2 regions of the Streptomyces sp. NPDC001980 genome follow, and region 1 is predicted to be linked to the other one. Evidence: predicted binding sites of a transcription regulator. Region 1 holds the regulator's gene; the other holds the start of a gene.
What was found. The regulator HspR, encoded in region 1, represses chaperone genes until heat shock. The targets are predictions, from matches to a motif close to TTGAGNNNNNNNNNCTCAA.

Region 1 (10,722 bases):
GCTCGGCGCGGGCTGGATCGCCTTCGTCGCCGTCGCCTTCAAGGGGCTCGACCATGCGGACGGGCTGGCCGGGACCGTCGGGGTGGTGACCGCCTTCGGGGTCGGGGCCTGTGCCGCCGCCGAGGTGATGGACGGGCTCGCCGTGCTGCTGAGCGTGCTCGCGGCCGCGCTCACCGGGTTCCTGCTGCACAACTGGGCTCCCGCGCGGATCGCCCTCGGCGCCGCGGGCTCGCTGTTCACCGGGTTCGTGCTGGCCGCCGCCGCGCTGATCACCCGGTCCGGGTACGACCCCGCCGCCAGCGCGGGCGTGCTGTTCGCGCTCACCGCCCTGGCGAGCGCCGACGTCCTGCTCGTCGTGCTCTCGCGGCTCCTCGCCGGGCGCCCGGTGCTGCGGCGCGGGCCCGACCACCTCGCGCACCGGCTGCGGCGCCTCGGGCTCACCTCGCAGCGGGCAACCGTCGTCCTCGGTGTCGCGTCCTTCGCCGGGGTGCTCGTCGCGGTGCTCGTGCACGGCGGCTGGGTCGCCCGGACCGGCGCCACCTGCGTCGCCTGCGTCACCTTCAGCATCGTGCTGCTACTCCTTCGGGTTCCGGTGTACGGGCCCCGGAACGCCGTGTCGACGCAGGTCAGCGGGCACTTGCGTGTAAGGAACGGATAAGACTTGAGTCTGTTCCACTCAGGTCTGTTGACCCAGGACGAAGCTTGATGCACACTTGAGCCCGTTCCACTCAAGTCAGCTGGAGGAAATCACCATGGCACGTGCGGTCGGCATCGACCTGGGCACGACTAACTCCGTCGTCAGCGTTCTTGAAGGCGGCGAGCCCACCGTCATCACCAACGCCGAGGGTGCCCGGACCACGCCGTCCGTCGTCGCCTTCGCGAAGAACGGCGAAGTCCTCGTCGGCGAGGTCGCCAAGCGCCAGGCGGTCACCAACGTGGACCGGACGATCCGGTCCGTGAAGCGCCACATGGGCACCGACTGGAAGATCCAGCTGGACGGGAAGGACTTCAACCCCCAGCAGATCTCCGCGTTCATCCTGCAGAAGCTCAAGCGGGATGCCGAGGCCTACCTGGGCGAGAAGGTGACCGACGCGGTCATCACCGTCCCGGCCTACTTCAACGACTCCGAGCGCCAGGCGACGAAGGAGGCCGGCGAGATCGCCGGTCTGAACGTCCTGCGCATCGTCAACGAGCCCACCGCCGCCGCGCTGGCGTACGGCCTCGACAAGGACGACCAGACGATCCTCGTCTTCGACCTCGGTGGCGGCACCTTCGACGTGTCCCTCCTGGAGATCGGCGACGGCGTCGTCGAGGTGAAGGCCACCAACGGCGACAACCACCTCGGTGGTGACGACTGGGACCAGCGCGTCGTCGACTACCTGGTCAAGCAGTTCGCGGCCGGCCACGGCGTGGACCTCGGCAAGGACAAGATGGCCCTCCAGCGCCTCCGCGAGGCCGCCGAGAAGGCCAAGATCGAGCTGTCCAGCTCCACCGAGACCTCGATCAACCTGCCCTACATCACCGCCTCCGCCGAGGGCCCCCTGCACCTCGACGAGAAGCTCACCCGCGCCCAGTTCCAGCAGCTGACCGCGGACCTCCTGGAGCGCTGCAAGACGCCGTTCCACAACGTCATCAAGGACGCCGGCATCCAGCTCGGCGAGATCGACCACGTCGTCCTCGTCGGCGGCTCCACCCGTATGCCCGCCGTCGCCGAGCTCGTCAAGGAGCTGACCGGCGGCAAGGACGCCAACAAGGGCGTCAACCCGGACGAGGTCGTCGCCATCGGCGCCGCCCTCCAGGCCGGTGTCCTCAAGGGTGAGGTCAAGGACGTCCTGCTCCTCGACGTGACCCCGCTGTCCCTCGGTATCGAGACCAAGGGCGGCATCATGACCAAGCTCATCGAGCGGAACACGACGATCCCGACCAAGCGGTCCGAGATCTTCACCACCGCCGAGGACAACCAGCCCTCCGTCCAGATCCAGGTCTACCAGGGCGAGCGCGAGATCGCGGCGTACAACAAGAAGCTCGGCATGTTCGAGCTGACCGGTCTGCCGCCGGCCCCGCGCGGTGTCCCGCAGATCGAGGTCGCCTTCGACATCGACGCCAACGGCATCATGCACGTGACCGCGAAGGACCTCGGCACGGGCAAGGAGCAGAAGATGACCGTCACCGGCGGCTCCTCGCTGCCGAAGGACGAGGTCGACCGGATGCGCCAGGAGGCCGAGCAGTACGCGGAGGAGGACCACCGCCGCCGCGAGGCCGCCGAGACCCGCAACCAGGGCGAGCAGCTCGTCTACCAGACCGAGAAGTTCCTCAAGGACAACGAGGACAAGGTCCCGGGCGAGATCAAGACCGAGGTCGAGGCCGCCATCGAGGAGCTCAAGGAGCACCTCAAGGGCGAGGACACCGCCGAGATCCGCACCGCCACCGAGAAGGTCGCTGCCGTCTCGCAGAAGCTGGGCCAGGCCATGTACGCCGACGCCCAGGCCTCGCAGGCCGCGGCCGGCGGTGCCCCCGCCGGTGACGCCGCCGACGACGTGGTGGACGCCGAGATCGTCGACGACGAGCGCAAGGACGGTGCCGCGTGACGGAGGAGACCCCGGGCTTCGAGGAGAAGCCCGACGTCCCCTCCGGCGCCACCCCCGACGACGCCGCGCCGAAGGCCGCTCCCGCACAGGGGGCGGCCCCGGCCGGGGACTCAAGCGCACAGCTGGCCGGTCTGACGGCGCAGCTGGACCAGGTGCGCACCGCGCTCGGCGAGCGCACCGCGGACCTCCAGCGTCTCCAGGCCGAGTACCAGAACTACCGCCGCCGGGTGGAGCGCGACCGGATCACGGTGCGGGAGATCGCCATCGCGAACCTCCTGACCGAACTCCTGCCCGTGCTCGACGACATCGGCCGCGCGCGGGAACACGGCGAACTGGTCGGCGGTTTCAAGTCGGTGGCCGAGTCGCTGGAGACGGTCGCGGCGAAGATGGGCCTGCAGCAGTTCGGCAAGGAGGGCGAGCCCTTCGACCCGACGATCCACGAGGCGCTGATGCACAGCTACGCGCCGGACGTCACCGAGACGACGTGCGTGGCCATCCTGCAGCCCGGGTATCGCATCGGCGAGCGCACCATCCGCCCCGCGCGGGTGGCGGTCGCCGAACCGCAGCCGGGAGCGACGGCGGCGAAGGCCGAGGGGACCGAAGAGGCCCCGGCGGCCGGGGACGAGAAGGACAACGGCCCTGAGGAGGGCTGAAGTCGTAGGTAACACGTGGAAGGAGGGGCGTCGGGGATGAGCACCAAGGACTTCATCGAGAAGGACTACTACAAGGTCCTCGGCGTCCCCAAGGACGCCACCGAGGCCGAGATCAAGAAGGCGTACCGGAAGCTCGCCCGCGAGTTCCACCCGGACGCCAACAAGGGCAACGCCAAGGCCGAGGAGCGCTTCAAGGAGATCTCCGAGGCGAACGACATACTCGGCGACCCCAAGAAGCGCAAGGAGTACGACGAGGCACGCGCCCTCTTCGGCAACGGCGGCTTCCGCCCGGGGCCGGGCGCGGGCGGCGGCAACTTCAACTTCGACCTGGGCGACCTCTTCGGGGGCAACGCCCAGGGCGGGGGCGGCGGCTTCGGTGGTGGCGGCGGCGGCTTCAGTGACGTCCTGGGGGGCCTGTTCAACCGGGGCGGCGGCACGGCCGGCCGTACCCAGCCGCGGCGCGGCCAGGACATCGAGTCCGAGGTCACGCTGAGTTTCACGGAGGCCATCGAGGGCGCCACGGTCCCGCTGCGGATGTCCTCGCAGGCCCCCTGCAAGGCCTGTTCGGGCACCGGCGACAAGAACGGCACCCCACGGGTGTGCCCGACCTGCGTCGGCACCGGCCAGGTGGCGCGGGGATCCGGCGGCGGCTTCTCGCTCACCGACCCCTGCCCCGACTGCAAGGGCCGCGGCCTGATCGCCGAGCACCCCTGCCTCGACTGCAAGGGCAGCGGCCGGGCCAAGTCGTCCCGGACCATGCAGGTCCGCATCCCCGCCGGGGTCACCGACGGCCAGCGCATCCGCCTGCGCGGCAAGGGCGCACCGGGCGAACGCGGCGGCCCCGCGGGCGACCTGTACGTCATGGTGCACGTGGACGCCCACCCGGTGTTCGGCCGCAAGGACGACAACCTCACGGTGACCGTCCCGGTGACCTTCACCGAGGCGGCGCTCGGCGGCGAGGTCAGGGTCCCGACCCTGGGCGGACCGCCGGTCACCCTGAAGCTGCCCCCGGGCACGCCCAACGGCCGCACCATGCGCGCCCGTGGCAAGGGCGCGGTCCGCAAGGACGGCACCCGCGGCGACCTCCTGGTCACCGTCGAGGTGAGTGTCCCGAAGGACCTGTCGGGGAATGCTCGTGACGCACTGGAGGCGTATCGCGAGGCGACCGCGGGCGAGGACCCGCGGGCCGAGCTGTTCGAGGCCGCGAAGGGAGCATGACAGAGATGGACGGCCGTCGACGTAACCCGTATGAACTGACCGAGGAGACCCCGGTCTACGTCATCTCGGTGGCGGCCCAGCTCTCCGGACTGCACCCGCAGACGCTGCGCCAGTACGACCGCCTCGGCCTGGTCTCCCCCGACCGCACGGCCGGGCGCGGCCGCCGCTACTCGGCCCGCGACATCGAGCTGCTCCGCCAGGTGCAGGCGCTGTCGCAGGACGAGGGCATCAACCTGGCCGGCATCAAGCGCATCATCGAACTGGAGAACCAGGTCATAGCGCTCCAGCAGCGCGTGGCCGAGCTCCAGGCGGCGGTCGACGGCGCGGCGACCGCGATGCAGCAGCGCGAGGCCGCCGTCCACGCGTCCTACCGCCGCGACCTGGTGCCGTACCAGGAGGTCCAGCAGACCAGCGCGTTGGTGGTGTGGCGGCCGAAGAAGGCCAAGGACTGAGCAAGGGACTGAGCAAGGGACCGAGCAAGGACCGAGCAGCAGTGGGAAAGGGCCCGGAGGCGCACCTCCGGGCCCTTTCGCATGCCGGTCACGGCTCCAGGATCGCCCACTCCGCGCCCGGTGCCGACTCCGTGCCGTCGGCGTACAGCGCGGTCACCCAGTAGTAGTGGGTGGTGCCGCGGGCGGCCGTGGTGTCGTCGTACGAGCGGTCGGTGGTGGCCGCCAGCTTCTCGTACGTCTGCGTGGCCGGGTTCCAGCGGTAGACCTGGTAGCCCGTCGCCGAGTCGACCGCGTTCCAGGCGAGGTGGACGCCGCCCGCGTCGGGGGTGTCCGCCGTCAGGGTGAGCGGGGAGCCCTCCGGGGTCGCCACCGACGGGGTCAGGTCCAGTTCGTCGACGGCGACCGCGGTCACGGGCCCCAGCCATCTGCTGGAGTTGTTCGCGTTGTCGATCGCGTCGACCCAGTAGCAGGCGTGGTCGCCGTCCGGCGTCCGCACGTCCCGGAAGTGCGAGGTGCCGGCCGGCAGATGCGCCCACTCACCGGCGGAACAGACCTGCTCCTCGCCCTCCTCGCCGAGGACCGTGCCCCGGTAGACCGCGTACCGCTTCAGGTCGGGCTCGGTGTTGTCGTCCCAGTCCAGCTCGATGCCGTACTCCGTGGCCGTCGCCGTCAGACCGGTCACCTGCGCGGGCGGCTTGTCCGATTCGAGCGGGGTGACGGTGACCGGGTCCGTGGGCAGCGAGACGCTGTTCGCCTGGTCCTGCGTCGTCACCACGTAGTGGTACGTGGTGCCCTCCTGCGCCGAGTCGTCGTCGCAGCTGTACCGCCGTGATCCGTCGGCGAGTTCGGTGTAGGTGATGTAGCACGACACCGGCTCGCCCGTGGTGCTGACGGGCAGGGTCGTCGAGCGGTAGACGTGGAAGGCGAGGACGTTGGCGTCGCCCGGCTCGACCGTCCAGCTCAGCAGCGCGGCACCGGCCTCCGCCGTCGCCGTGAGATCGCGCGGCGCGGCGGGCGGACGGTGGGCGCTGGTGGTGTCGCTGTACGGCGACAGGTGACCGGAGCCGTCCACCGCGGCGACCTTGTACGTGTAGGTGTAGCTGCGGTGGAGCGTGTCGTCGCTGAGGTGGTTCCAGTTGACGACGGTGGCCTGCTCGGTGCCGTTCGGATCGGTGCGCACCACCCGGTACTTCACCGCGCCCGGCACCGCCCGCCAGGACACCTCGGCCGTGGTGTCCGTGACCGACGTGCCGAGCCCGCCCGGCGTCGCCAGGGTGATGCTGGTGACCTGCTGGTCTGCGGTGCCGGTGGACTCGTTTCCGGCCTTGTCGTAGGCGCGGGCCTCGTAGTAGTAGACGGCGCCGGTGGCCGGCGGGGTGTCGGTGGACGAGGTCGCGGTGGTGGTGGTCAGCCGGGTCCAGGTCGTGCTGCCCCGCAGGCGGCGGTAGACCCGGTAGCCCGCGAGGTCCATCTCCGTGTTCCTGACCCAGCTGAGCTTCGTGGTGTTGCTCGCCGTGTCGTACGACACGAGCGGGTCCCTGGGGGTGAGGGGCCTGACCTTGTCGACGGAGGCCGAAGTGCGGGGTGTGTACGTGACCTTGACCTTGGCGCTGCCGGTCCAGTTGACGTAGTCGACGCGGAGGGTGTGCTTGCCGGACGGGACGGTCACGTTGACGGTTCTGCTCACCGTCCCGGTGGTGTTCTTCCACAGGTCGATCCTGCGGCTGCCGTCGAGGTAGACGCGGATGCCGTCGAGGCCGGAGGCGGCGAGGGCGAAGGGGCCGCCGGAGCCGAAGTCCCGGGTCACGCTCCAGCGCACCCCGAAGTTGTCCTTCGGGAGGCCGGACGCCGGAGCGCCGCTCCAGCTCTCGTTGACCGAGGAGTCGCAGTCCGTCTTCTTCGGGGTGCCCTTGAACGTGGTGTTCGCGAACAACTGCCTTTTGAAGACGGGGGAGGAGCAGGTTGTGGCCGCCGAGGCGGTGACGACGGCGCCGCCGAGCAGCGTGCCGGCGGTGGCTAGCACCACGGCGGCGGCCGCGGCGCTTCTGGCTGGGTTCATTCGATCCTCTGGTCGTATCCGTACGACGGGGAAGGTCGTTCCGGATGTCGACTCGTGAGGAACCGCGTTGGTTGTACTGATCTTTGCCTACCCGTGAACTCCCTTTGGATGGAGGGTCCGTAAAGGGTGTTTGGAGGCGATTCCGCTGAGCCTTCACAGATGCAGCGGAGCGTGGTGTTGCGCACTCGTTAAGTAGTTCCGCTTGACGCCGGGTGTGGCGTACGCGTTGTCTTTTCAGACATCTGGGTCGCAAAGCAGCCCACGTCCGGAACGCACCTGAAGTGAGCCCCCGTATGCGTCGTATAGCCATGTTTGTGGCCGCGTCCACGATGACCCTTTCGCTTGCCGGCTGCGGCGTGCTCAACGCGACAGGATCGTCGACGTCCGCGAGCCCGACGAAGGGCAACGACATCACGGTGGGCGTGCTGATGCCGGACAAGATCAACACCCGGTACAGCAACTTCGACTACCCGATCATGCAGTCGAAGATCGCCGAGCTCACCAACAAGCAGGGCAAGGTCGACTACCAGAACGCCGCGTCGTCCGCCTCCACGCAGGCGACGCAGATGCAGAAGATGATCGACGACAAGATCGACGTGATCATCCTGGACGCCGTCGACGCGCACGCCATCGCGGGCACGGTGAAGAAGGCCAAGGCCGCGGGCATCCCGGTCATCGCCTACGACCGCCTCGCCGAGGGCCCGATCGACGCCTACGTCTCCTTCGACAACGAGCTCGTCGGCGAGGTGCAGGCCCGCACCCTGCTGGAGGCGCTCGGCTCGAACGTCGACACCTCCGACAAGGTCGTCATGATCAACGGCTCGCCGACCGACCCCAACGCCAAGCAGTTCAAGACGGGCGCCCTGTCCGAGCTGAGCGGCAAGGTGACGACCGCGAACCTCTCGTACGACACCAAGGACTGGAACCCGGACATCGCCGAGCAGGAGGTCACCAAGGCGATCGGCGCGATCGGCAAGGACAACATCGCCGCCGTCTACTCCGCCAACGACGCGATGGCGGGCGGCGTCGTCAAGGCCCTCAAGGCGGCGGGCGTGACCACCATGCCGCCGATCACCGGCCAGGACGCGGACCTCGACGCCATCCAGCGGATCCTCGCCGGCGAGCAGTACATGACGGTCTACAAGCCGTACCCGGACGAGGCCGAGGCCGCCGCCCAGATGGCCGTCTACAAGGTGCAGGGCAAGGACATCCAGTTCGACGCGCTCACCCAGGACACCGTCGACAGCCCGACCAACAAGAACATCCCGTCCCAGCTGGTGCAGGTCAGCGCCGTGACCAAGAGCAAGATCAAGGACACCGTCGTCGCGGACGGCATCTACAAGATCTCGCAGATCTGCACGGCCGCGTACAAGACCGCTTGCGCGGAGGCGGGTCTCAAGTAGGGCCCTGCCGACGGCCCCGTTCCCGGCTCAGGGAACGGGGCTGCTGTGGGTGCGCCCAGCTGCGGGAGGCACGCCTGCCCGCAGCTGGGTAGCTGAAAAGGGACGGCTGGGGGAGGAACTGCGCGACCGGCCCCCCACCGGCCGGCAGACGGCCCGACTACGCGACCCGAGTGAACTCCACCGTCACCTCCGGCGCCCCTCCCGGCACCCCCCGGTAGATCCCCTTGTGCGGCGTGACGTCGTCGTAGTCGCGCCCCCGCCCCACCACCACGTGATCCTCCCCGGCCCGCACCCGGTTCGTCGGGTCGTACCCGCACCAGCCGCCGGCCCAGTACTCGATCCACGCATGGCTCTGCCCGGCGACGGGCCGGTTCGGCTCCGCCTCCCGCTCCGGGTGCAGGTACCCGGAGACGTACCGGGCCGGCAGCCCCAGCCCCCGCAGCAGGGCGATGGTGAGGTGGGTGATGTCCTGGCAGACGCCCGCCCGCTGGGCCCACGCCTCCGCGGGGGAGGTGTTCACGCCGGTCGCGCCCGGCAGGTAGGTCACGCGGTCGGCGACCAGCCCCGAGACGGCCACCGCGGCCTCGTGCGGCCCCAGCCCCGCCGCGGCGCCCAGCGCCTTCTTCACCAGCTTCTTCGGCACCGACGTACGCCCGGTCGGCGTCACGAACTCCAGCAGCCGTGACCCCGCCGCCCGTTCGGCCAGCTCCGCCCACCCCGGCGCGGCCGGCAGCGGGCCCGGCGCCGCCGTCTCCACCAGGCTGGACGCGGTGATCGTCAGGTCCTCGTGCGGCTCAAGGAGGTCGAAGCCGGTGACCTGGGTGCCCCAGTAGTCCCAGTACGACCAGACGGCGGTCGCCGGCTGCACCGTGACCCGTGCGTCCAGGGTGGTCTGTCCCGGCAGGGTCAGCGGGGTCATCCGGACCTCGTTGTGCGAGGAGGCCGCGGGCTGCGCGTAGGAGACCCGGGTGGTGTGCCGGATCCGGAGGCGACGAGCCATCTCAGGCTCCTTCCTGGGCCCACTGGACGAGCCCCTGGTACGGGAAGAACCGCTCGGCCACCGCGTCGGCGGACGCCATGCAGGCCTGCTGGAGGTCGCGCAGCAGGACCGGCAGCTGTTCCTCCAGGGAGGCGGTGTCGAGGTATTCGAGCCGGGTGCGGGCCCGGCCGATCGGGGAGCGGGCGGGGTCCTGGCGGGGCCGGCCGAGCGCGGCCAGGCACTCCTCGGCCGTGGTCAGCGCGTGCAGCGCGGAGCGCGGGAAGTCCCGGTCCAGGAGCAGGAATTCGGCCACTCTCGGGGTGTCGCCGAAGCCGGTGTGCACCCGTGCGTACGCCTCGTCGGCGCCGCTCGCGCTGAGCAGCGTCGGCCAGTCCGGCGCGTGCGCCGCGTCCAGCACGCGCACCGAAAGCAGCCGTAGGGTCATGTCCACCCGCTCCAGGCTCCGCCCGAGGACGACGAACCGCCAGCTGTCGTCCCGGCTCATCGTCGAGTCGGCCAGCCCGAAGAAGAGCGCGGCCCGGCTGCGGACCAGCTCCAGGTAGGCGTAGGGGCCCGTGCGGCGGGCCGCGCGGCGCCGGTCGCCGAGCGCGTGCCAGGTGGAGTTGAGGCACTCCCACATCTCCGAGGAGACGGCCTCGCGGGCGCTGCGCGCGTTCAGCCGGGCGGCGCCCAGCGCGCCCTCGATGGAGCAGGTGGAGCGGGCGTCGAAGGCGAGCTGGTCGAGGACCTGCTGCATGTCCACCCGGTCCGCGCCGGCGTCCACGCCGAGGATCGCGTACAGCGACCGGCAGGCGGCGTCCTCGTCGCGCCAGGGGTCCTCCAGCATCCGGTGCAGATAGGCGTCGAGGATCCGGCCGGTGGCGTCGGCCCGTTCGACGTACCGCCCGGTCCAGGTGAGCGACTCGGCGATACGGGAGAGGATCACGTCGTTCACTGCTGCTGCGCTCCTTCCGGTACGACCGCACGGGTGCCGTCGGGGCCGAGGCGGCGCGGGGCGACGGCGGGGATCGGGCCCGCGTCGACCGGCTCGGGGCGTTCGGCCGGGCCCTCGGCGAGCACCCAGGTGTCCTTGGAACCGCCGCCCTGGCTGGAGTTGACGATCAGGTTGCCCTCCTGGAGGGCGACCCGGGTGAGGCCGCCGGGCAGCACCCAGATGCCGTCGCCGTCGTTCACGGCGAACGGCCGCAGGTCAATGTGGCGCGGCGCCATCCGTTCACCCGAGAGGGTGGGGGAGGTGGAGAGGGCGACCGGGCGCTGCGCGATGAAGCCGCGCGGGTCGGCCGCGACGGCTTTGCGAGTGCGTTCCAGGGTCTCCTTGTCGGCCTTCGGGCCGATCACGATGCCCTGCC
Region 2 (10,722 bases), on a different contig from region 1:
CGTCACGAACACCAGCGCCAGCGCGAACGGCGCCGTCTGATGGAACGCCACCACCGCGGCCGAACTCACCAGCGCCCCCGTCGGTACCACCGGCACCAACGCCCCGATCAGCACCAGCAGGAACAGCGTCGGATACCCGATCGCCTGCCGCGTGGACTCGGTCGAGGTGGAGGTCGCCGCCGTGGAGCCGGCGGCGGCCGCCATGACCACCAGCAGCCTCACCGCGCGGCCTCCAGCCGCACGCTCTCCCCGTGGCCGAGCTTGTGCACCGCCACCTGCGGCGCGTACTCGGCCGCGAGGCGCACGAACTCGTCACCGGGCGCATGGAACTCGTGCGGCCGTACCCCGTCCATGCCGATCGGCCAGTACGTCCCGTAGTGCACCGGCACCGCGCTGCGCGGCGCCAGCCGCGCCAGTGCCCGCGCCGCCCGTCCGGCGTCCAGGTGGCCCTCCCCGAGGTACGGGCCCCAACCGCCGACCGGCAGCAGGGCCACGTCCACCGGCCCGACCGCCTCGGCCATCTCGTCGAACAGCCCGGTGTCTCCGGCGAAGTACGTCCGCGCCGCGCCCTCGACGACGTATCCCAGGGCGGGCGAGCGGTGCGGTCCGACGGGCAGCCGGCGGCCGTCGTGCCGTGCGGGTACGGCCCGTACGAGGAGGGGACCGACGGGTATCTCGTCCCCGGCCTCGACCTCGGTGATCAACAGCCGGCGGAGGCGCCGGAGCGCGGGGACCGCCCGTGGTGCGCCCCGGGGCACCAGCAGGCGCGTGCCCGGGGCGAGACCGGCGAGCGAGGGGACGTGCAGATGGTCCGCGTGCAGGTGGGAGACGAGCGCCAGGTCCGCGCGGCGGGCCTCGGGCGGTGGCGGGGCGCCCCGGCGGCGGCGCAGGTGCGCGAGCCGGCGCGCGAACAGAGGATCGGTGAGCAGGCGTATGCCCGAATCCTCGATCGTGCAGGTGGCGTGACCCCACCAGGTGATCTCCACCGGCACCTCTTTGCCTCCTTCGCGCGACTCCCCGAAGCCTACGTGCAGGAGTAGGGTCGGCGGCGAAACCCGGAGGTGAGGGGGGACGCCATGGGACAGGTGCGGGGTGCCTCCGGCGGGCTCGCGTTGGTGCGGGTGACCGCGATCGCGAGTCTGACGCCCCTGGAGGAACTGGAGATCGACCCCTTCCTGGTCGACTCCCGCAGCCAGCACGCGATGTGTGCGCGCTGGGCCGTGGAACACGGCTACGTCATCGCCCGCGAACTCCTGGTCCGCGGCCTGCGCCCCGACCACAGCGCCCTGTGGACCGGCGTCCGGCCCGGCCTCGACGTCTTCGTCGCCCCGAGCAGACGGGTCCTGGAGAGCGCGCTGTCGTCGGTCGAGGACTTCATGGCGGAGTGCGCGAGACGCGGGGTCCGGGTGGAGACGGTGGGCCGTGCGGAACCGCGCTACGACGCCCGGATGAAGGCCATGATCCACCGCAGGCTGTCCATGCCGACGGCGGGGTACGACGGGCGGTAGGGCCGGGGCCGTCGAGCAGCGGAGCTGTGCCCCGCCGGTCGGGCAGCCGCGGGCACGGCACCGCCGGACACCGCCGTCGTGGCGGGCCACCGCTGCGGCGGACTCGGAGAACCGACCCCGCACAGGCTCTTTGCGGGCATCGGCTCCCCTGCATCCGCCGCCACGGCGCCCAGCTCCCGCAGCCGTGTCCGGCGGTGCCGACCCCACCGTGACCGACCGCTTCCGGCCCGCCCGCATGTGACAGTGTTGGCGCGAGCAGACCCGCATCCGGCGCGGGTCGCGGACGTGAGGTCGGTGGGGCGTGCGGTGGCGGCGGGTCGTCAGTCAGGTCGGGCGGAGCGTCACGGTGTGGGCGGTGTCCACCGTCACCATGCTGGTCCTCGCCGGCATCCTGCCCGACTTCCAGCTCCAGTCACCCGACGGTGACAGCGCCACCCGCGTCGCCGTGACCGCCGCCCTCGGCGCCGGCGCCTTCGGTGTGCTCTCGGCCGTCGTCTGGCCCCTCCTCGTACGGCTGCTGCTGCTCGTGCCCGCCCTCGTCCTAGGCCTGCTGGTCTTCTTCCTCAACGGCTCCCTCCTTCTCGTCGCCCTGCGCATCAACCCCTCCGGGCAGAGCGAGGCCGCGCCGGAGACCGCCGTGATCGTGGCCGCCGTGATGTCCGCCGTCGCCTCCGCCACCGGCGGTGCCCTCGCCGTCCGCGACGACGACGCCTACGGCCACCGGCTCTCCCGGCTCGCCATCCGCCGCCGCAGATCCCACCCGCCCTGCCCGGCCACCCCCGGCACCGTCTTCCTCCAGCTCGACGGAGTCGGGCACGACGTCCTGACCGCCGCGGTCGCCAAGGGCCTGATGCCGACCGTCGCCGGATGGCTCGCCACCACCCACCGGCTCACCCCCTGGCGCACCGACTGGTCCAGCCAGACCGGCGCCAGCCAGCTCGGCATCCTGCACGGCTCCAATGTCGACGTCCCGGCCTTCCGCTGGTACGAGAAGGACAGCCGCGAGGTGATGGTCTGCAACCGGCCGACCAGCGCCGCCGAACTCCAGCGCCGGGCGGTCGAGCGCACCGCCGACGGGGGACTGCTCACCCTGGACGGCGCCAGCCGCGGCAACCTGTTCGGCGGCGGCGCCGACGAACAGGCCCTCGTCCTGTCGATAGCCACCCGCCGCCGCGGCCGGGAGAACCGTTCCCGCGCCGGTTACTTCGCGTACTTCGCGGACCCGGCCAACGCCGTCCGCACCGCGCTCTCCTTCTTCGCCGAGGTCGGCCGGGAGATCGGCCAGTCCACCGTGGCCCGGCTCCGCAAGCAGCGCCCGCGCGTCAGCCGCGGCGGCCTCTACCCCTTCGTCCGCGCCTTCGCGACCGTCGTGGAACGGGACGTCGTCGTCGCCGCCGTCATGGGCGACCTGCTCGTCGGCCGCACCGCCGTCTACGCCGACCTGGTCGCCTACGACGAGGTCGCCCACCACTCAGGCCCGCACAGCCGGGACGCCGAGAAGGTGCTGCAACGCCTGGACCGCGCCCTCGCCCTGATCGAGAAGGCCGCCGAACACGCCCCACGGCAGTACCGGATCGTCGTCCTGTCCGACCACGGCCAGAGCCCCGGAGAGACCTTCCACACCCGCTACGGCCTCGGCCTCGGCGACCTGGTCCGGGCCGGCTGCGGACTGCACGTGCCGCGCAAGGCCGAGCGAACCCACAGCGGTACGGAGGCGCGGGCCGCCGTCCGCGCGGCGCTGCGCAGGCCCGTCGAGGAGGGCGGCGAGAAGCACCGGCCGACGCGGGACTCGGAGCCGATCGTGCTCGCCTCCGGCAACCTCGGCCTGGTCTCCTTCCCGGACGTGCCGCACCGCATGACCAAGGAGGAGCTGGACGCCCGTCATCCCGCGCTGCTCACCACCCTCGCCAACCATCCCGGCATCGGGTTCCTGCTGGTGCGCAGCGAGGAGCACGGCGGGGTGGTGCTCGGCGCGTACGGCGCGGAGATCCCGCTCGACCGGCTCGACGGCCTCGCGGGGCCGCTGGCGGTCTTCGGGGCGGGCGCGGCCGACGCCGTACGGCGGACGCACTCCTTTCCGCACACCGCCGACATCATGGTCAACTCCTGGTACGACGCGGAGAGCGGCGAGGTGCTGGCGTTCGAGGAGCAGATCGGGTCGCACGGGGGGTTGGGGGGCGCTCAGGGGCGGCCGTTCCTGTTGTCGCCGGTCTGCGTCTCCGCTCCGGTGGGGGAGGGGGAGGAGCTTGCGGGGGCCGAGGCCGTGCATGGGGTGCTGCGGCGGTGGCTTCGGGAGGCGGACGGGCCGCAGGTTCCCTTGCCTGCGGAGGAGGGGGAGAGGGCCGCGTAGTTCGTTGGCTGCGGGCCGGTGGGGGGTGTTCGCGCCCGCGCGGCGGAGCCGAAAATCGATACAGCCCCGCGCCCCTCAAGGGGCGCTCCAGCTCGGCCCCGGATAAATCGGCTGCGTTCCTCTCGCTCCCGGCTCACACTGTTCGAGTCGCAAACCTCTCGAACACCCCCCAAGGAGCAGCCTCTTGCAGGCAGCCGTGACCGTCACGCCCTCCCGTATCCCCGAACTCCTCCTCGGACTCGCCACCGTCCGGCCCGTCTTCATCTGGGGCGCCCCCGGCATCGGGAAGTCCTCCCTGGTGCGGGAGTTCGCCGAATCGCTCGGGCTGGAGTGCGTGAGCCTGCTGGGTACGCAGCTCGCGCCCGAGGACCTGATCGGGGTTCCGCAGATCCGGGACGGGCGGTCGGTGTTCTGTCCGCCCGAGTCGATCGCCCGGGACGAGCCGTACTGCCTCTTCCTCGACGAGCTGAACGCGGCCACCCCCGATGTGCAGAAGGCGTTCTACTCGCTGATCCTCGACCGGCGCATCGGCACCTACGAGTTGCCCAAGGGGTCGATCGTCATCGGCGCCGGCAACCGGGCCACCGACAACGCCCTCGCCCGGCCCATCGCCTCCGCGCTCGTCAACCGGCTGGCCCACGTCCATCTGGAGGCCTCCGCGCACGACTGGCTCGCCTGGGCCGCGGCCAACGGCATCCACCCGTGGATCCTGGACCACCTCACCGACCGGCCCGACCACCTGTGGTCCAAGCCGCCGAAGACCGAGGAGCCCTTCTCCACCCCGCGCTCCTGGCACATGCTCTCCGACGCCCTGCACTCCTTCGGACGCGATCTGGACGAGGAGACGCTGAAGGTGCTGGCGCACGGCACGCTGACCCCTGCGCACGCCACCGCCTTCTGCGGATACGTCAAGATCGTGCGCAGCCGGTTCGGGATCGAGGCCATCCTGAAGGGGGACGCGGGCTGGCCGCCCCGGACCGAGGACCGCGACCTGCTCTACTACCTCGCCGAGTCGTTCCGGGGGCGGCTCGTCAAGGAACTGCCCGCCGACAAGGAGCACATGTCGGCGAACGGACGGCAGACCGCGTACCGCGCCAAGTCGCTGCTGGTGCAGCTCGCCGAGATCTCCGTCGAGGTCGCCCAGACCGTCATCGCCTCCGACGCCGACGGCAACCCGGTCCTGCCCGCCTGGTTCCTGATCGAGGCGGCCCGGGACATGCCCCGGCTGGTGGAGGCCCGGCGATGAGCCGGGCCGCCGCCCGCAAGAAGCAGGACCCGGCCGCAGAGAACTTCGCGGCCGGCGTCGAGCTGCTCCGGGCCAACCCCGCCCTGCGGGCGGTGGAGTTCACGATCTGCCGGCACGAGAAGTGTGAACTCGCCCCCCGGGAGGGGCTGGTGCGCGCGGACTCCGACGGGGTGCTGCACGCGCACGCCACCCGGCGGGCCGAACCCGCAGAGTGGGCCTGGGCGTTGGCGCACTGCACCATCCACCTCGGCTTCGGCCACCTGCCGGCCACCACCGGACCGCGTACCCAGCCCGACCGCTACGACCTCGCCGCCCGCTGCACCGTCGTCAACCGCTTCCTGGAGACCTTCCCGATCGGCGAGGCCCCCGACCACCTGCCCGCCTCCTACCCGGAGGGCGACGAGGAACGGCTCGCCGCCGGCTGGCGCCGGACCGGCGGCATTCCGACCGCGTACGAGCACGGTGGCACGAGCGGCGGTGAGCCCGACCAGCTCCTCCTCTCCTGGAACAAGTGGGCCGGCCAGGTCCCCGACTGGCAGGTCGGGTTCGCGCACGCGCTGACCCGCACCATGTCGCGGGCGATGGACCTGGCCGGCGGCCGCCGCACCTCCATGACCGGCCCGCCCACCCCGCTGCGCCCCTGGGAACAGGCACTGAGCTGGTTCGTCTCCTCGTACCCGCTGCTCGGCGGCATCGCGGCCGGCATCAAACTGGTCGCCGACGCCGAACTGGCCCGCGCCCACGACATCGCCGTCGCCGCGGTCAACCCCGAGGCCGGCGAGATCTACGTCAACCCGCTGCGGACCATGGACGACGAGGAGTGGCGGTTCGTCCTCGCCCACGAGATGCTGCACGCCGCCCTGCGCCACGGCGACCGCCTCGGCAGCCGCGACCCCTACCTCTTCAACATCGCCTGCGACTACGTCATCAACGGCTGGCTGGTCGAGATGCGCGTCGGCACCATGCCCGAAGGGCTGCTGTACGACGCCGAGTTGAAGGGGCTGTCGGCCGAGGAGGTGTACGACCGGATCGCCGTCGACCTGAGGAGGATGCGGCGGCTCGCCACGCTGCGCGGCAAGGGGCGCGGTGACGTGCTGGGCGCGCCGCTCGGGCCGCCCGGCGCGTATGTCGACCTCGACGAGTTCTACCGGCGCGGACTGTGCCAGGGGCTCGACCTGCACCAGACACAGGACCGGGGCCTGCTGCCCGGCGGCCTGGTCGAGGAGATCCGCGCACTCAGCCATCCGCCGCTGCCCTGGGACGCCCGACTGGCCCGGTGGTTCGACGAGTTCGTGCCGCGCCCGGAGGCCGTACGGTCGTACGCCCGCCCCTCGCGCCGGCAGTCGTCCACCCCGGACATCCCGCGCGCCGGCCGGTACTTCCCGCCCGAGGAGGTCGCCCGGTGCACCTTCGGCGTGGTCCTCGACACCTCCGGCTCCATGGACCGCACCCTGCTCGGCAAGGCCCTCGGCGCGATCGCCTCCTACGCCGAGGCCCGTGACGTACCGGCCGCGCGTGTCGTCTTCTGCGACGCGGCCCCGCACGACGCCGGCTACCTCCCGACCACCGAGATCGCCGGCCGGGTCCGGGTGCACGGCCGCGGCGGTACGGTCCTGCAGCCCGGCATCGACCTGCTCCAGCGCGCCGACGACTTTCCGCCCACCGCGCCGGTCCTCGTGATCACCGACGGCTGGTGCGACGTCCTGCGGGTGCGCCGCGAGCACGCCTATCTGATCCCGGACGGACGTCGCCTGCCGTTCACCCCCCGTGGGCCGGTCTTCCGGGTGCGGTGAGCCCTGATGTGATCGGATGGGGGCGAGCGAACCGGTTCATTCGCCTTCATCGCCGAAAGGAACAACCGTGGCTACCACGCGCACCGCACACACCGTCTGGGAAGGCAGCCTGACCGAGGGCAACGGTGTCATCACCTTCGACTCCTCCGGTATCGGCGAGCAGCCCGTCACGTGGGCCTCGCGCTCCCAGGAGGCGAACGGCAGGACCAGCCCCGAGGAGCTGATCGCGGCCGCCCACTCCAGCTGCTTCTCCATGGCGCTGTCGCACGCCCTGACCGGTGCCGGCACCCCGCCCACCAAGCTGGTCACCAACGCCGACGTCACCTTCCAGCCGGGCACCGGCATCACCGGCATCCACCTGACCGTCGAGGGCACCGTCCCCGGCCTGGACGCGGACGGCTTCGTCGCCGCCGCCGAGGACGCCAAGAAGAACTGCCCGGTCAGCCAGGCCCTGACCGGCACCACCATCACCCTGGACGCGAAGCTCGCCTGACCGCCGTACCCGCCGCGATGCCGCGCCCCCCTTCCGCGGGGGGCGCGGCATCGTCGTTTACGGGGTACCCGGCATTGACAACAGCTCGCTCAAGTTTTGTGCTGGAGTCGAGGAAGCGCCCGGGCGGAAAGGGGACGGACATGGCACGTGCGGTCGGTATCGACCTCGGTACGACGAACTCGGTGGTGGCCCTGCTGGAGGGCGGTGAGCCCACCGTCGTCGCCAATGCCGAGGGGGCGCGCACCACCCCGTCGGTCGTGGCCTTCGCGAAGAACGGCGACGTGCTGGTCGGCGAGGTCGCCAAGCGGCAGGCGGTGACCAACGTGGACCGCACCGCGCGCTCGGTCAAGCGGCACATGGGCGACGCGGCCTGGCGGTTCCCGGAGAGCGGGAGCGTCGACGGAACGCGCTTCCGGGCCCAGGAACTGTCGGCGCGGGTGCTGCAGAAGCTCAAGCGGGACACCGAGGCCTACCTCGGCGAGGACGTCACCGATGCGGTGATCACCGTACCCGCGTACTTCGACGACGCCCAGCGGCAGGCCACCAAGGAGGCCGGGGAGATCGCCGGCCTGAAGGTGCTGCGGATCATCAACGAGCCGACCGCCGCCGCGCTCGCCTACGGCCTGGACCGGGGCGAGGAGCAGACGGTCCTCGTCTTCGACCTCGGGGGCGGCACCTTCGACGTGTCGCTCCTGGAGATCGGCGACGGAGTGATCGAGGTGAAGGCCACCAACGGTGACACGCATCTGGGTGGCGACGACTGGGACCAGCGGATCGTCGAGCATCTCGTGAAGCGGTTCAAGGGGCAGTACGGCATCGACCTGAGCAACGACAAGATGGCCGTGCAGCGGCTGCGCGAGGGCGCCGAGAAGGCGAAGATCGAGCTGTCCTCGTCGACGGAGACGTCGATCAACCTGCCGTACATCACCGCCTCCGCGGAGGGGCCGCTCCACCTGGAGGAGAAGCTGACGCGGGCTCAGTTCCAGGAGCTCACGGCCGACTTGCTGGACCGCTGCAAGAAACCCTTCCACCAGGCCGTCAAGGACGCGGGCGTGCAGGTGTCGGTGATCGACCACGTCATCCTGGTCGGCGGCTCCACCCGGATGCCCGCCGTCACCGACCTGGTCCGCGAACTCACCGGCAAGGACCCGCACAAGGGCGTCAACCCGGACGAGGTGGTCGCGGTCGGCGCCGCCCTCCAGGCGGGTGTCATCCGCGGCGACGTCAAGGACGTGCTGCTGCTCGACGTCACCCCGCTGTCCCTGGGGATCGAGACCAAGGGCGGCATCATGACCAGGCTCATCGAGCGCAACACCACGATCCCCACCCGGCGTTCGGAGATCTTCACGACCGCGGCCGACAACCAGTCCTCCGTCGGCATCCAGGTCTACCAGGGCGAACGTGAGATCGCCGCGTACAACAAGAAGCTGGGCGTCTTCGACCTCACCGGCCTGCCGCCCGCACCGCGCGGGGTGCCGCAGATCGAGGTGGCCTTCGACATCGACGCGAACGGGATCATGCACGTCTCGGCGAAGGACCTGGCGACCGGCCGCGAGCAGAAGATGACCGTGACCGGCGGCTCCGCCCTCCCCAAGGACGACATCGACCGCATGATGCGGGAGGCCGAGCAGTACGCCGAGGAGGACCGCAAGCGCCGCGAGGCGGCGGAGACCCGGAACCAGGCCGAGCAGCTCGTCTACCAGACCGAGAAGTTCCTCCGGGAGAACGAGGAGCGGGTGCCGGGCGGCACGAAGACCGACGTGGAGGCGGCGATCACCGAGCTGAAGGCGCTGCTGGAGCGGGACGCCGACACCGGCGAGCTGCGGCAGGGGGTGGAGAAGCTGGCGACCGTGAGCCAGCAGATGGGGCAGGCCATGTACGCGAACGCCTCCGCCTCCGGCGGTTCGGCCGAGGAACAGCGGGCGCCGGAGGGCGAGGAGGAGGGTGTGGTGGACGCCGAGATCGTGGACGACGAGAGGGGTGCGGCTGGGTGAGGCACCGCCGGATTCCGCCGTCGTGGCTGAGCGCCGTTGCGGCGGAAAAAGGATTGGTCGCGGGCGGGGCAAGAGATTGGTTGCGGGCGGAGAAGAGATCAGTTGCGGGTGGTCTCCCAGCCCCGGCGTTCCGGGCGGGGGCCCAACTGCCTCGGGTCCCTCGACCGGTACACCACGTACGGGCGGAACAGGTACAGCACCGGGGCGCTGAACATGTGGACCAGGCGGGTGTAGGGGACCAGGGCGATGAGGAGCATGCCGATGACCGTGTGGATCCGGTAGAGGAGCGGGACGCCCGCCATCAGCGCCGTCTTCGGCTGGAGGGTGAAGAGGCTGCGGGCCCAGGGGGCGATCGTGGCGCGGTAGTCGTAGCCGTCGCCGGAGGTGTGGCTCAGCTTCGCGGTCATGCCCAGCACGATCGCGGCGACCAGGACCAGGTACATGACCTTGTCGTTCGTCGTCGTGGCGCGCAGGACCGGGGCCCGGGTGCGGCGCCGGTAGAGGAGGAGGGCCAGGCCGGCCACCGTGAGGACGCCCGCGAGCGTGCCGCCGTAGAGGGAGAACAGGTGGTACGTGTGCTCGCCGACACCGAGCGACCGCGTCCAGGACGCCGGGACGAACAGGCCGACGAGGTGGCCGGCCAGGACGAACAGGATGCCGTAGTGGAAGACGGGGGAGGCGATGTCCAGCAGCCTCGACTCGTAGACCTGGGAGGAGCGGCTGGTCCAGCCGTACTTGTCGTAGCGGTAGCGCCAGGCCAGTCCGGCGACGAGCAGGGCGCACGCGGTGTAGGGCAGGGCGCCCCACAGGAGGGTGGTCATGGGCGCACTCCGGTGGGCGCCGTCGGCAGGGTGGCGCAGACCGCGTCCAGGACGCAGGCGTACGGGGTGCCGAAGTCGGTCAGCCGGCAGCGGAGTTGTGACAGGCAGTCGCGGTGCTCGGTGAGCAGGTCGGTGTTGCCGGTGCGGGCCGTGAACTCCAGGACGGCGGGCAGGAAGTCCGGCAGCTCCTCGCCGGTGAACTCCATGCCGTACGCCTTGTAGATGTCCTGGAACCGGACCAGGGACATGCCCCGGCGGCGGGTGTCGCCGTCCCGCCACCAGCTGAGGTAGAGGCTGTGCCGGTTCTTGAAGTCGAAGACCTGCACGTAGTGCGCGGCCAGCTCCTGCGGTGGGGTCACCGTCGCGTGGTCGGTGAACTCCCGCAGTTGCGGGGCGGCTTCGCGCAGCAGCGGCAGCCGGGCGACGAAGTCGTCGTCCGGGTAGGTGAGACAGAGCGCCGCCGCCTGGTAGAACACCGCGTCCGAGGGCATCAGTCCTCCTTCGCCTCGTCGGGAGT

Region 2: a site for HspR is predicted at 7,465-7,483, ahead of dnaK (molecular chaperone DnaK). Genes of this name have one in related genera too.

What each region holds. Positions count from the first base shown of each region.
Region 1 covers NZ_JBEOYD010000019.1:27,716-38,437, forward strand. Annotated here, with positions in the region: gene ABT137_RS27240 (MraY family glycosyltransferase) at 1-658, shown strand, start outside; gene dnaK (molecular chaperone DnaK) at 753-2,588, shown strand; gene grpE (nucleotide exchange factor GrpE) at 2,585-3,241, shown strand; gene dnaJ (molecular chaperone DnaJ) at 3,278-4,459, shown strand; gene ABT137_RS27260 (heat shock protein transcriptional repressor HspR) at 4,465-4,911, shown strand; gene ABT137_RS27265 (PA14 domain-containing protein) at 5,000-6,970, opposite strand; gene ABT137_RS27270 (sugar ABC transporter substrate-binding protein) at 7,264-8,373, shown strand; gene ABT137_RS27275 (transglutaminase family protein) at 8,531-9,373, opposite strand; gene ABT137_RS27280 (alpha-E domain-containing protein) at 9,375-10,307, opposite strand; gene ABT137_RS27285 (circularly permuted type 2 ATP-grasp protein) at 10,304-10,722, opposite strand, start outside.
Region 2 covers NZ_JBEOYD010000038.1:7,601-18,322, forward strand. Annotated here, with positions in the region: gene ABT137_RS39430 (DedA family protein) at 1-204, opposite strand, end outside; gene ABT137_RS39435 (MBL fold metallo-hydrolase) at 219-992, opposite strand; gene ABT137_RS39440 (hypothetical protein) at 1,077-1,508, shown strand; gene ABT137_RS39445 (alkaline phosphatase family protein) at 1,855-3,858, shown strand; gene ABT137_RS39450 (ATP-binding protein) at 4,043-5,104, shown strand; gene ABT137_RS39455 (vWA domain-containing protein) at 5,101-6,897, shown strand; gene ABT137_RS39460 (OsmC family protein) at 6,965-7,390, shown strand; gene dnaK (molecular chaperone DnaK) at 7,531-9,384, shown strand; gene narI (respiratory nitrate reductase subunit gamma) at 9,483-10,205, opposite strand; gene narJ (nitrate reductase molybdenum cofactor assembly chaperone) at 10,202-10,696, opposite strand; gene narH (nitrate reductase subunit beta) at 10,696-10,722, opposite strand, start outside.